2 regions of the Corynebacterium sp. ZY180755 genome follow, and region 2 is predicted to be linked to the other one. Evidence: riboswitches for the same ligand, from Rfam matches in the RefSeq annotation. Region 2 holds a riboswitch; the other holds the start of a gene.

Region 1 (7,353 bases), 600 kb from region 2:
CCGCGGTAGATATCGATTGCCACTGCGGGGTCAGTCATCGCTGGGAATCGAGAGGTCAGCAGCTCCTGGTTCTCGCCGTCCCACTGAGCGGTTGGGGCAAACAGCCCCTGGATGGACAGCTGGTTCTGCCGGCGCTCGTAGAGATCCTCGTACATGCCTGCTGGCGGATCAAAGCGCATCACGCCAGAGGAAAGGAAGAATGTTGGATCGTCTGGGCGCCACTGGATCGTCTGCGTGCGCTCTTCGCCATTTGGCCACTTCACCGTGAATGTAGGTGCGAAGCCGTGGCCCTGGAGATAGACGCGGTCACCTGCTACGCGCAGCGGGTGGTTCACCTTCAAGGTGTAGTCCTCCCACGTGGATGAGTCGGTATAAATATCCTCACCCTCAGCGTAGGAAATCTCGGAGGTAAACATCTCCGCTTGGCCGTTTGGCAAATAGTCAGCTTTGAAGTTGTGTACTTCAAAACAGAACGGGTGGAGGCCGGTGCCGTCAAAGGTTAGGCCCGCGCGGAAGGAGTCATAGTTAGCCAGCGCAGTGTTGCAGAACTCAGTGTTCATGTTCTCTTTTTCACTGGCCACCACGATCACTTGGCCTTCATATGAGAACAACCTGCCCACAGCGATAGCGGCGAGCATGCCTACGAGAGACAGGTGGAATACTAGGTTGAAGAACTCGCGCAGGTAGCCCTTCTCCGCGGAGAAGGATCGTGCTCCGCCGCGGTCTTCCTCCGGAGTGTACTCCGCCACATGCCACTTCTTGAGCGCCGCGCGAACGTCTGCTTCAACCTCCGCAAGCGGTTTCTCCACGCTGCCTTCACCGTGCAATGGCAGGCGCTGCAGGTTTTTTGGTGCTCTAACGGGCGGCGTCTTCATCGCCTTGTAGTGGTCCCATGAACGCGGAATGATGCAACCGATCAGGGAGATGAACAGGAGCACAAAGATCGCAGTAAACCAGGTGGAGCTGAACACGTCGAACAGCTGCAGCTTGTCATAGAACTCAGCAAGCTTGCCATTGACCTCGATGTATTCGATAACCTTGGATTCATTCAGGGAACGCTGCGGAAGCAGTGCGCCCGGGATGGCTCCCAAGGCAAGTAAGAAGAGCAACACCAACGCAGTACGCATCGAGGTGAGCCAATGCCACGCTTTCTTCAGCGAGGTGATCACGGTGTTCACAAGATTGTCCTTTTAGATTGTTGTTGAACTTCTAACGAGCCTAGAGCAGGAAGCCCTCATAAGTGGTGGTGAACTGCTGCATCCACGAGATGAAGTAAGACCACAAACCTGAGAGCAAGGCTAGTCCTACCAGTATCATCATCACACCACCAATGATCTGAATGGTGCGCGAATGCCTGCGCAAGAATCCTACGCCGTACGCCGCCTTGGCTGAACCAAATGCGAGGAGCAGGAACGGCAACCCCAATCCTAGGCAGTATCCCAAGATCATGAACACGCCCCGGGCTGCGGTCATACCTTCCGTACCCGCTGATATCGAAATGATGGCAGCGAGGGTTGGGCCAAGACATGGGGTCCAGCCAAGGGCGAAGACACCACCAAGCAGAGGCGCCCCCACCCAGGTTGACCACCGCTGCGGAGCGAAGCGATGTTCTTTCTGCAGGAAAGGAACGGCCCCCATGAACACCAGGCCCATCAAGATGGTGACAACGCCACCAACACGCATCAGCGTCTCAGCATTCAGGGTCAGCGCACTGATGGCACCGAAAACGGTAACGGTGGCCAACATGAACACGACGGTGAACCCGAGGATGAAAAGTAGCGCTGCGCCTGCCACACGCCACCTGCTCTTCTTGGCAACAGCTGGACCGTCATTCCCATACTCCATTTCAGCGCCTACTACACCTGCAAGATAGGAGATGTAGCCTGGCACCAACGGAATGACGCACGGGCTAGCAAAGCTCACTAGACCAGCGAGCGCGGCAGCGAGGAAACCGAGAAACAGAGGACCGTTGCGGGTTATCTCACCAAACTGCTCACCCAACCCTTGGGCGAGCACGAGAACTGAGGGATCTATCATGCGTTAATCAGTGGCTCCACCACGTCAATGATGTCCTTCGCCGTGATTTCACGGAGGAATACCGCCGCTGGACGGTGTTGCTTATCCAGCACAATGGTGGTTGGGATCACCGATGCTGGCAGGCCACCCAGTCTTGCCGCGGACTTAAATGGAGGGTCGTAGATGCTCGGGTAGGTCAGACCGTTGTCGGCCAGGAAGTCACGGGAAATCTGTGGGTTGTAGTCACGTACGTTGATTCCCAACACGGTGCCCGCATCCTTTTCTTGCAGGTACTCGTGAATTTCCTGAAGGTCATCGGATTCAGAACGGCATGGTGGGCACCACTGGCCCCACGCGTTGAGCACCACTACCTGGCCCTCATATTTGTCAATCGACTCCGTTGCGCCCTCCTCCATGAGGGACTCGCCTTCAACGTTTTGGAGTGGCTGACGATCTGCCTCGTCGTAGAAGATCTCCTGTTTGCCCTCTGGTGAGTAGAACTGGAAGGTTCCGCCAATGGCAACGGCGTCCGTTCCTGCGGTTTGGTCTTCTCCGCAAGCAACAAGGCCAGCGCTGAGCGCGACCACGGATACTGCTGCGGTGACGGCTTTTCGGGCAGAATACTTTCGCATACTTATCTCCTAGATAGCCTGCGCTGGCTCGGTGTAGATGAAATCGACCAGATCTTCACCATCAAAGACGAGGGAACTTACGGATGCCAGATCGCATCGGCGAGCAGCTGGGTTGTGGGCCAAGGGCTTGCCCTGTGCGAATCGCTGCACCATGACGATGGGCAGTTGGTGGCTGACGAGGATGGCTTCCCTACCTCGAGCATCAGCCCTGGCATCACGGATGGCAATCATCATGCGGTCCAGAATGTCCGTGTAGTGCTCACCCCAGCTTGGCAATGATGGATTCTTCATCAGTGGCCAGTGCTTTGGGTTCCATAGGTCAGAACGGATGCCCTTCACATGAAGCCCCTCATACTGGTTGCCTGCCTCGAGCAAGTTGGCATCGACCTCAACATCCAATCCTGTGACCCTAGCAATTGGGCGGGAGGTCTCTTGAGCACGCTCCAGCGGAGAGCTTCGCAAGACTGCTACGTCATGGCCTTCAAAGGATTTAGCGGTCGCTTCCGCCATCTGCTCACCACGAGTAGACAGGTGGTATCCGGGGATACGCCCATAAAGAATGCGATCCGGGTTGTGGACTTCTCCGTGGCGAACAAGGTGGACGATGGTGATGGTCATTGCCTACGTGATCTTTCTCAGATGATGGTCATGGAAGATTCGAATTGGTGCGCTGTATGCGGTGGGCTAGGCCACCGCCGCCGCTGCGGCCTTGGCCGCTGGTTTGAGCGCCGCCTCGATGCGCGCGAAGTCATCGTCGGTAAGCGCAGTGGAGACGAACCAGGTCTCAAACACGCTTGGCGGGCCGTAAATGCCGTTGTCCAACAGGGTGTGGAAGAACGGTGCGTAACGGAAGGTATCCGCTGCCTGCATGTCTTCAAAGTTACGTCCCTCTTCCTCCCCGAAGCGGATGGAAAGGAACGTTGCCGCGCGCTGCATATGGTGCGCAACGCCCTCCGCGGTGAGAGCGGAAGAAATCAGATCGGACAAGCGATCCGCGTTGGCACGGACGATGTCATAAGCAGCTTCATCTGCCAGTTCGAGGCTTGCCTTGCCCGCCGCCATGGCCACCGGGTTACCGGAAAGGGTGCCTGCCTGATACACGGGGCCCTTTGGCGCGAGGTACTCCATGATGTCGCGACGACCACCAAAAGCCGCGGCTGGCAGACCACCGGAGATGACCTTGCCAAAGGTGGTGAGGTCACCTGCAACGTTATCCACGCCGTACCAGCCGGAGTAGGAGGTGCGGAAACCGGTCATGACCTCGTCCAAGATCAACAGCGCACCGTTATCGTGCGCGAGCTTCTTCAGCTTGCCGTTGAAATCATCTTGGGGCGCTACTGTGCCCATGTTGCCGGCGGCAGCCTCAGTGATGATGGCAGCGATCTCACCGGGGTTCTCAGCAAAAGCTTTCTCAACAGCGGCGATGTCATTGTAAGGAACAACGATGGTGTCCGCCGCAGACGCACCAGTCACACCAGGGGAGTCTGGCAGAGCGAATGTGGCAACGCCACTGCCTGCCGACGCCAACAAGGCGTCCACGTGGCCGTGGTAGCAGCCCGCGAACTTGATGATCTTCGCGCGACCGGTGAAACCGCGCGCCAAGCGCACGGCAGACATGGTGGCCTCCGTGCCGGAGTTCACCATGCGAACCTCCTCCACGGAAGTGCGGTCAATGATCATCTCCGCCAGCTCGAGCTCCGCCTCACAAGGCGCACCAAAAGACAGACCCTTTTCAGCTGCCTTGATAACCGCTTCTTTGATCTCTGGGCGCGCGTTACCACTGAGCATTGGGCCCCATGAACAGCAGAGATCTACATACTCATTGCCGTCCACGTCATACAACTTAGAGCCCGACGCAGACTCAATGAAACGAGCCTGACCACCAACAGAACCAAACGCACGAACTGGGGAGTTCACGCCACCTGGAATCAGTTTCTGTGCACGCTCCAAAAGTTCAGCGGAACGCACAACATTGGATGAGGTTGGGGTCTTAGCTAGTTCAGTCATGCCCACCATTGTAAGACACCGTACCTAAAACGAAAGTTTGACAGTCACACAAACCCAGCACCTTTGCAACCTCTGTTAGCTGAGATGTCTTGACACTCAAAACGGCAGGCTTTGCGATTGCTGCAGGTCATGAACGCAATTCAATAACCCCAGCCTTTTCTTTCACATTAAAATCCTCATCATCACAATGACATACGCCCAGCTAGGACCCCAGTACAATTTTTCCGCCTCAAGATCTTGTGGGAAAACTGGTGCGTTGGCTGCTGGGTGGGTCTACCATGTCTTGTGTAAACCAAAATGAATATAGAACTAGGTTGGGGTGCCCCTAGAGTAGGGGCTGAGATTACACCCATTGAACCTGCTCTAGTTAGTACTAGCGAAGGGATACCTCTTTCCATGGCATACCGTCATGCCCTGTCCACGTCCGATCTGGACCAGGTGGGCCAACTCATCATTGAATTTCGTCGTCAGACTCCGCTCGTGCAGTGCCTGACCAACGAAGTAGTTTCCCAGATAACTGCCAATGCCCTGCTTGCTGCTGGCGCCTCGCCTGCTATGTGCGATACCCCCACAGAATCCCGTGCCTTCGCCAAGACGGCAAGTGGCGTCATCATCAACGGTGGCACCCCCACCCCGCACCAATACGAAGGCATGCGTGAAGCCATTGCGGGGGCGAATGAGGCGGGAACCCCATGGGCGCTAGACCCCGTAGCTGCCGGCGGCCTAAGCGAGCGCACTGAGTTTTACCATGAAGCCCTTACTCACAACCCATGGGTTATCCGCGGCAATGCATCCGAAATCGCCGCCCTTGCCGGCCAGGGTGCTGGCGGGCGTGGCGTGGACTCCACGGACCACGTTGATGACGTGATTGGAGCCGCGCAAACACTGGCCTCTCATACCGGCCACGTGGTGGCTATCTCGGGCGAAAGTGATGCCATCGTCAGCAACGCTGGCGTTACCTTCGTGGCGGGAGGCCATAAGACGATGACCCAAGTCATTGGAACTGGCTGCTTCCTGGGTGCGCTCTGCGCAGGTTACGCCGGTGCCGCAAAAACTGCCGGGCTGGATGAGCACCTAGCCATCGTGGCTGCCCATGCCCACACCAAGGCAGCTGGGCAGAAAGCCGGCGAGAACTACGCAACCAAACCAGGATCTTTTGCCGTTGCCTGGCTCGACGCCCTAGCCGAACTTGACGCTTCAGACATCCTAGCTCGCTGCCAGTTCACTGCCACCTCCACCAGCGCATAAGAGGATGAACGTAAATATGCTGAATCCAGGAACATCCACTGACTGGTCGGTGTACCTCGTTACCGACCCTTCTTACGTCGAACCAAGCGATCTTCCCGCCGCCGTACGCACTGCCATCGAAGGTGGCGTCACCGTGGTCCAGCTCCGCGATAAGCACGCCACTGAGGAAGCCTTCCGCGCTCAGGCCACTGCGCTTCGGGCAGCTATGCCAGACGATGTGCCTTTGTTTGTTAATGACCGCGTGGAGATCGCCCAAGAGTTGGGACTTCACCTGCACATCGGCCAATCTGACATGCCTTATGTTGACGCCCGTAGACTGCTCCCAGCACAGCAGATGATTGGCCTCTCCATCGAAAACGAACACCAGTTAGATACCCTACTGCGCGAGTGCTCCGAAGCAGGGGTCAAACTACCGGATGTCATCGGATTGGGACCAGTACTCGAAACTGCCACCAAACCAGATGCCGCTGATCCAGTAGGCGTGGACGGGGTTGCTGTGCTCGCCCAAAAAGCACGTCAGCACGGCATAGCCTCCGTTGCCATAGGTGGCGTGAGCCTTGCCAATGCCCGCGCACTGTCTGAAACGGACATTGACGGATTATGCGTGGTCTCTGCAATTATGGGGGCAGAAAACCCAGCTGCTGCCGCTAGCGAGCTAGCTCGCGCATTTCGATCTCCCGCTATTCCTCGAGTCCTGTCCATCGCTGGCACTGACCCGTCTGGAGGAGCAGGCGCCCAAGCAGATATCAAAGCAATCTCCGCCGCAGGTGGCTACGCAATGAGCGTTATCACCGCACTGGTAGCTCAAAATACCCAAGGCGTGCGCGATATTTGCATTCCTGACACTCAGTTCCTGCGTCAACAATTAGACAGCGTCAGTGATGACATCTGCATCGACGCCATTAAAATAGGCATGCTGGGGTCTACGGAGGTCATCGCCACGGTCGAACAATGGCTCAGCGCCTTTTTACGCCGTAACCCTGACTGCCCAGTGGTTGTAGACCCCGTCATGGTAGCTACCAGTGGTGATCGCCTTCTCACCTCGGAGTCAGAGGAGAAGCTTATCCAGCTCCTGAACTATGCCACCGTGATCACTCCCAACAGTCCTGAACTCGCTGTAATCGCAGGTGAAGACGAACCGACCACGTGGGAAGATTCCGTTGAGATGGCTACGCGGGTAGCAGCAAAACACGGCGTGGCGGTGATCGTAAAGGCTGGCCATCTCCCCAGCGAGGACGTCGGCAACGCGGTGGTTACAGCCGACGGGCTCATCGCGATGTATACCACCCCACGAATCAACACCGCTAACACCCACGGAACTGGCTGCTCCCTGTCCTCAGCGCTTGCCACCAGGCTAGCCAAGCGTGATGCACTCCCCGCGGCCTTAGAGTGGACAACACAATGGCTGTATGAGGCTATTGAGTTCGGTCACGTACAGGAAGTAGGCCAC
Region 2 (7,353 bases):
GTACTTTGTTTCCACTAGCTCTTGGCCAGCTGTAATGGCTTCATCGCTTAAGTCAACAGTTTGTGCCCCGTAGCGGGTAGCGAACTCGTTGATCATGGTGGTGATGATTTCTTCCCGTGTTGCGCCGGTTTGGCGGCGCAGCGGATCGACGCGCTTTTTCGCAGAGGCGATACCCTTGGAGGCCACCTTGACCTTGCCAATGCGGAGCACTTCGAGCATCTTGTCGGCGTCGATGTCGTAACTCATGGTGACGTGGTGCAGGACCGCGCCGCCGCGGCGCTTCTGTGCCGCGCCGCCGATCTTGCCGCCGTCGGAAGTGATGTCATTGATTGGGACGTACCATGCGTTGACACCGTGGCGGGCGAGTGCGCCCAGTACCCACTGATCGAGGTACGCGTAGGAGTCCGCGTAGGAGTATCCGGCCACCAAGTCCTCAGGGGCGTAGATGGAGTAGGTGATGCAGTTTCCGCCCTCCATGAACATCGCGCCTCCGCCGGAGATGCGGCGCACGACCTGGATGTTGTGCTTGTCTACGCCCTCCTGGTCAACCTCGTTGGCGTAGGACTGGAAGGAACCGATGACGGTGGCTTTGTCATCCCAGTCCCAGAATCGCAGCGTTGGGCCTCGTTTGCCTTCCGACACCTCCTTCAGCAGCACGTCATCCAGTGCCACGTTCATCGCGGTGGGCAAAACGCCAGGGCGCAGGATTTCCCACTGGTAGTCAGTGAAATCCTTGCCGCCGGCTAAAGCACGGCGGGCGGCCACAGCGATGGTTCGGGTGTCAAACCCCTGCATGTCCAAGTCATCAAAACCGCTCAGTGCGGCGTCCAGTCGTGCCTGCAGCGCGTCCGTGGACTCGTTCGCTGGTGCGCCCACAAGCGCTGGGCCCAGGGCGTCATAGGCCTCGTCGGGCTCGAGGAAGAAGTCACCAGAGACTTGGAATCGGGTGATTGTCTCGCTCACTGGCGCCGGGGTGGAGGCGTCAACTGTAGATTGTGGATCCGCTTGGTTTTCGGTTTCCACATCCACCACAACTAGTTTTCCGTGGGGTGCTTTGAGTTCGAAATGGCGTTTCATGCACCCTAGAGTACTCGTTTCGATTTCGCGGAGATACTCACGCGTTGTGGTGGGGGAGCTGTGATGGAGGGCCCAAAGACTACATCATCAGTTCTAGCTGAGCGTGACCACAAAAGAAGGGAACCATAGTGTGTCTATGGTTCCCTCGTTCTGCTGGTTGTTACTGCTTAGCGTTGTGCGGCACCAGTACCGGAATCGTGGTGGCGCTCAGCGTGCGCGTCATCGTGCTCGCCGTGGTCTTTTCCGTGACCAAAAGGCAAGAAGTGCATGATGCCCGCGATGATGGAACCGAAGATGAAGCCGAAGATCATGGCGCAGAAGGTATCGATAAGCCAGATCAGCGCACCTGCGGAAACCATGTGCGAGAAGTGGTGGACGGTCTCATAAGGCCACGACCAGCCGAGCTCATCAAATCCTACGAGGAGGATGTGGCCACCAACCCACAGCATGGCGAGCATGCCAATGAATGCGATGATGCTGAGGATGATTGGCATGCCAGAAACGAGTGCGCGTCCGAACTTCTTGGCGCCTTCGGAATCACGCTTGGTGAGCGCAAGACCGGCGTCATCCATCTTGACCAGCAGTGCCACAGCGCCGTAGACGGCTACGGTGACGAGAATACCCACCACGATCAGAACTGCCGCCTGCATGGCTACGGATTGATCAGCGATCTCATTGAGGGAAATCACCATGATCTCAGCGGACAGGATGAAGTCCGTGGTGACAGCGCCCTTAACCAGGCTGTCTTCGTCCTTAGCGCCAGCTTCTTCTTCCTTGGCGTGCTGCTTGCCGGTGATCATCTCCCAGACCTTCTCGGCACCCTCGAAGCTGAGGTAGAAACCGCCCAGCATGAGCAGTGGGGTCAGTGCCCATGGAGCAAGCCAGTTGAGGAGCAGGATGATGGGAAGGATGATGAGGAGCTTATTGCGCAGCGAGCCCTTGGTGATCTTCCAGATGATGGGCAGCTCGCGGTTAGGCTTGACGCCGTCCACGAAGCGAGGGGTCACTGCTGCGTCATCAATAACAACGCCTGCTGCTTTGGTTGAGGTTTTGGCCGCTTGGGCGGCTACGTCGTCGATGCTCGCGGCTGCAGAGCGCGCGATGAGTGCGACGTCGTCGAGGAGGGCGGCGAGGCCACCAGCCATAGGGGTCCCCTTTCACGTGATGTTCTTTTGCGACTAATTCTCGCATGGTTGGGGCTGTGTGGTGTCACGCCCTGCCAGACAGATGAAGCAACTGTGCCACAACAAAGTGTACAAGAGGTAAACTACCCACCAAGTTGTTGGCAACAGTTTTCACATAGTTGAGTGGCGAACGGGGTTAGCGAGTAGGAGATCGCTACGCTAAGAGACTACCTTTTTCTTAAGCCACCAATCTTGGACACCAATTAAGGAGCGTTGTGGAAGGTTTCCTCTTTGCATTCGGGTTGACGCTGTTCGCTGGCCTGTCCACAGGCTTTGGTGGGGCGCTAGCTGTTGCGAGCCGCAAACCAGGGGAACGATACCTTGCGGGTGCGCTGGGCTTCTCCGCGGGCGTGATGCTGTATGTCTCTTTCGTGGAAATCCTCCCTAAAGGTAGGGATGAATTAGTGGCCCACTTTGGCGATAAACCAGGCACGTGGGCTGCGGTGGCCGCCTTCTTTGGCGGAATCTTCCTCATTGCCATCATTGACCGCCTTGTCCCTGCCGCAATGAATCCTCACGAGCCGTCCCTCAATTACTCCGGTAAGCGCAAGCGAGCGATGATGCAGATGGGCGTTCTCACCGCTATTGCCATTGCCATCCACAACTTTCCTGAAGGGTTTGCAACGTTCATAGCTGCGCTGGAGCAGCCCCAAATCGCGGTGGCGATCGCGGTGGCCATTGCCATTCACAACATTCCTGAAGGAATTGCAGTAGCTGTTCCGCTGCGTGAAGCTACGGGTTCGCGTAAAAAGGCCTTCACGTGGGCTCTAATATCCGGTTTGGCCGAGCCCGTCGGTGCGCTGGTCGGTTATCTGCTGCTCATGCCGTTCATGGGGCCCGCCACGTTGGGCGTTGTGTTTGCCGCTATAGCAGGCGTGATGGTCTTTATCTGTCTGGACGAGCTCCTACCTACTGCGGTGAAGACGGGGCGCCACCACACTGCAGTCTATGGTCTGATCGCTGGTATGGCCGTGATGGCAGTGAGTTTGCTGTTGCTGGCGTAGGGATAAGTCACATCGTTGCCTCCGTAACTAACTATCCACGTTCTATCCACGTTTCTGGGACGGTTTCGAAACTGCCCGTCACCGCTAACACGCACGGCGAAGGCAGCTGCAGTGAGCAGAAGGGAGACAACGTTGCGACGCGATTGCGAAAACCTGCAGGTCGATTCCACACCTTCTGCCAACGTTGTCTCCCGTTTGCCAGAAAACGGGTATTTCCCACCCTTTTCTGCCAACGTCGTCTCCCGTTAGCCGGAAAAACACGTTCCCTTCCCTTTTCTGCCGCTGATACCTCTCACGGATGCCAACACCGGCAGGAAGTTTGGGCACTAGCTATTTTTCCAGAAAACGCATCCAGGAATCCCACTCCGCTTTGGTTTGCTTGAGCCCTAGGTTGTAGGCCTGTTCCACCTTGGCGGCATTAGTCTCCCTGCTGCCGATGGTGAGGTCAGTAGGGAAAAAGATCTTCGCCTTCCCTTTAGCCTCGAGTGCGAGCAGCTTATTCTTGGTGGCGTTGTAACGCGCCGGGCGGCTGATCAATGCTTCCGCCACTTTTGGATGCTTTTTGAACACACGGCGCAGTGCGCGCGGGTTACGGATTGGTTTTTTGAAGTAGTCCCTTGGGCGGGAGAGGATAACCAAGAACTTGTCAAAGCCATCTTGCTCAGCAACCTTGAGTGGGATGCCGCCTGATTCGCCCAGCGCGCCGTCAACTAGTGGGCGGCCGTCTATGTATGTGACGGGCATGAAGAACGGCATGGTGGAGGAGGCTCGGACTTGATTCATGAGTACCTCAAAACCGGTGTTGTCTTCGCGGGAGAAGTATACGGTCTGTCCGGTGTCGGCGTAGATAGCGCCGATCCGGTACTGGGTAGGGTTTGAGCTAAAGGTTTCGTAGTCGAAGGCGTACTGATCGACGGTGACAGGGAGTTCGTTGTAAATATATTCGCTGCGGAAGTAGCCCTCGCCACGCAGGAGGCTGCCCCACCCGCCAATGTTGGGGTCCTTGGACAAACCAACGAATGATTGGCGAGCGCGCGCTGCGTCACGGGAGAGGAAGTTGGCAGTATGTGTGGCTCCGGCGGAGACTCCTCCTACCCAGCCGAACTCGATGTTGTTGTTGATCAGCTCTGTAATACATGCGGCAGTGTATGCGTTGCGCATGCCACCGCCTTCGAGAATGAGTGCGGTGGATTCAAAGCGCTGATATTCCATAAGGCCACATGCTACTAGTATTTTTTCCATGAAGATTGTGATTATTGGTGCAGGTGCCGTGGGCGGCTATTTTGGCGCGGAGATGTTAGAGGCGGGCGCGGACGTGACGTTCGTGGCTCGGGGTGAGACCTTAGAGCAGTTAGGTACACGTGGGCTCATCGTGCGCAGTCCGGAAGGGGAGCGCACGCTAGCGGTCAACACGGCCGCGAGCATTGATGAGATTCCTTCCGCTGATCTTGTGTTTTTGGCAACCAAGTCCTTAGACAGCCTGAACTTGCCTGAACGCTTGCCGGAGGGGGCGTCCTTGGTGACCACGCAGAACTCGGTGGAGATGCCTGCCGTTGCGGCGGAGAAGTATGGTGCTGATCGAGTAATCGCGGGTGTTGTGAGGAGCTTCCTAGTCCACGATGGTCCAGGCATTGCTCGGTACACGGGTGGTGTGTTGAGCTTTACTTTCGATTCCGCGCACCCCCTTTCGGATGCGCTGGAGGAGCTTCTTAGTCGGACGGCCATTGAGCCAATTAAAACCCCTGAGGTGCTAGCTGATGTCTGGGCGAAGGCGATGTTCCTGACGTGTTTCGGGGCGCTCGGGGCCATGCTGGAGTTGCCGCTTGAGCCTGTGCGCACCACGTATCGGGATAATCTCCGCGATCTCATGGGGGAGGTTGAGGATATCGCGCGCGCCAACGGGGTAAACCTCCCGGATGACGTTGTGGACTCAACCATTGCATTCACTGATGCCCAGCCTGCGCAGTCCACCAGCTCCATGCAGCGCGATATTACTCAGGGGCTGCCTAACGAACTAGACGCACAGGTAGGCGCCATCATTCGGATGGGCGAGCGAGTGGGCGTTCCTGCGCGAATGCACAAGCTGGTGTTCAACGTGATTGAAAATCGCTTTACAAGCTAGTGATGCTGGGGTATGTATTAGTTACCTAAACACATAACACGGGTGCCGTCTCCCTTTGTCGGCTGAGATGCAGCAGCAGAGTTGCAAACCGTTGAACCTGATCCGGGTAATACCGGCGATAGGAAGAATAATGACTGAAAACCAAGGCGCACGTGCGCCTCAAACCTCCACGTCCATTTCCGCTACCACTCACGGCAATGTGAACAGCGGGTGGCGTGTCATAGACATCACCATTGGCGCAGTTCTAGGCGTAAGCTGTGGCCTGTTGTTCTGGATTTGGAACTCCGTTGGATACGCCTGGTTCACTGCTTTCGATGCGTTTACCCCAGGCTTGGGTGGTTTCGCGGTGGGTATCTGGCTCATCGGTGGTGTGATTGGTGGTTTGGTGATCCGCAAGCCTTTAGCCGCGCTGTACGTTGAGCTCATCGCCTGCGTCGTGTCCATGGCGCTGGGTAATCAGTGGGGCATTGAGACCATGTACTCGGGCTTCTTCCAGGGCCTGGGAGCTGAGCTCGTCTTTGCGATCTTCCGCTACCGCCGTTTTGGCCTCATGGTTGCTGGCCTTTCAGGCGCGGCTGCAGCGTGGGGTGCGTTTTTCATCGAGCTGTTTACTAGTGCCAACTACGCAAAGTCTCTTGAGTTCAATCTCATCTACCTGTCCACGATGACTGTGTCGGGCATCGTATTGGCGGGTGTGCTTGCGTTTGTTCTGGTACGTGCGTTGGCGGCAACGGGTGCGTTGGATCGTTTTGAGTCTGGCCGCTCAGCCCGCACGTTGGTCTAACGCAGGCGCCTAGTGGCGTAGTACCCAGCCAGCGCCACGGCAGCCACTGGCAGGTATGCCCACACCGGCGGGTGGGTTAGTTCCAGTGCAAAAACGAGGGCAAAAAATGGCGCACGCTGCATGATTGCCAGCACGCATCCTGCACCGGCTAGCGCCAGCAGGGGCACGGAGGCGGCGAATCCGCTTGCCGACATCCCCAGCGCCACCACGGCTCCCGCGGCGCCGCCTACGGCCAGCGACGGGGTGAGGACTCCTCCGGCTGCGCCGGAGGATAGGCACATCCAGGTCAACAAAACTTTGGCCACGAGCAGGATTACCATGGTGGTGCCGGCGCCGCCGAAGGCCACGTTGAGCATCATCTCTCCGTTGCCAAGCAGGGTGGGCTGCCACAGGCTGACCAACCCCATGACCAGCATTGCGGTGCCAATGGTGAGGGGCAGAAAGCGCGGCGAAAGCCGCGGCCTGATCATGATGACGCGGCGGAAGATGACACCGGTGATGGTGGCGAGCACGGCGGCCAGCAGCAGACCGGTAAACGTCGGCACGTTAAAGCTCGGCGTGGGCAGTTGGTAGAACGCCTCACCACCAACAATGGGGCGGGATACGAGGGTGGCTACAACGGACATGACCGTAGAAACGATGAGCGTGTACTTATCGCGCTTTACGGGTAACAGCTCCATGGTGTAGATGATCCCGGCCACGGGCACGTTGTACACCGCTGCGAGGCCTGCGCCAGTGGCAGCAGCGATGATGCGTCCACGAATGTCAATGCGGGTGCTGGCGTCTACTTCTTTCAGCGTTCGGGGGATACGAACTTGGGCCAAGATTTGATCCGTTGCAGCCGCGGCGATCTGTCGAGGCGCGGCCTCGCGTCCCAGTGAGGCGCCTGCGCCCACCACGAGGATTTGGAGGAAGCCATCGGCCACGCTTCTTAAAAACGGTAACCGGATGTAGCTATCTTCCGTGGATGCGAGTGCCTTGTTCACACTTGGCACGCCACCGGTTGCCCGAAGGCGCCACCAGCAGGCACCGGCAAACACGCCCGCGGCCGTTGGAATGACCACTGCAAACAGGTGAGAGAAGCCGGCAATCTGCTCTAATCCGTGAATGAGCAACGTCACTAGTGCGCCGATGACGCCTGCTACAGCCCCGGCAGTAAGCGTCATCGCGGCCAGGAATATC

What was found. A riboswitch is a leader RNA that binds a small molecule or an ion and turns the genes downstream of it on or off. The one in region 2 is predicted to bind thiamine pyrophosphate.
Region 1: linked by a shared signal. The riboswitch ahead of thiM (hydroxyethylthiazole kinase) and the one ahead of ACXM2N_RS04430 (ECF transporter S component) in region 2 are both predicted to bind thiamine pyrophosphate.

What each region holds. Positions count from the first base shown of each region.
Region 1 covers NZ_CM135811.1:332,388-339,740, reverse strand. Annotated here, with positions in the region: gene ACXM2N_RS01580 (cytochrome c biogenesis protein ResB) at 1-1,127, opposite strand, end outside; gene ACXM2N_RS01575 (cytochrome c biogenesis CcdA family protein) at 1,219-2,037, opposite strand; gene ACXM2N_RS01570 (TlpA family protein disulfide reductase) at 2,034-2,648, opposite strand; gene ACXM2N_RS01565 (histidine phosphatase family protein) at 2,658-3,266, opposite strand; gene hemL (glutamate-1-semialdehyde 2,1-aminomutase) at 3,333-4,655, opposite strand; TPP riboswitch at 4,961-5,058, shown strand; gene thiM (hydroxyethylthiazole kinase) at 5,052-5,903, shown strand; gene ACXM2N_RS01550 (bifunctional hydroxymethylpyrimidine kinase/phosphomethylpyrimidine kinase) at 5,920-7,353, shown strand, end outside.
Region 2 covers NZ_CM135811.1:928,549-935,901, forward strand. Annotated here, with positions in the region: gene ACXM2N_RS04405 (lipoate--protein ligase family protein) at 1-1,077, opposite strand, end outside; gene ACXM2N_RS04410 (DUF808 domain-containing protein) at 1,245-2,222, opposite strand; gene zupT (zinc transporter ZupT) at 2,477-3,265, shown strand; gene ACXM2N_RS04420 (patatin-like phospholipase family protein) at 3,596-4,477, opposite strand; gene ACXM2N_RS04425 (2-dehydropantoate 2-reductase) at 4,506-5,387, shown strand; TPP riboswitch at 5,416-5,530, shown strand; gene ACXM2N_RS04430 (ECF transporter S component) at 5,518-6,171, shown strand; gene ACXM2N_RS04435 (chloride channel protein) at 6,168-7,353, opposite strand, start outside.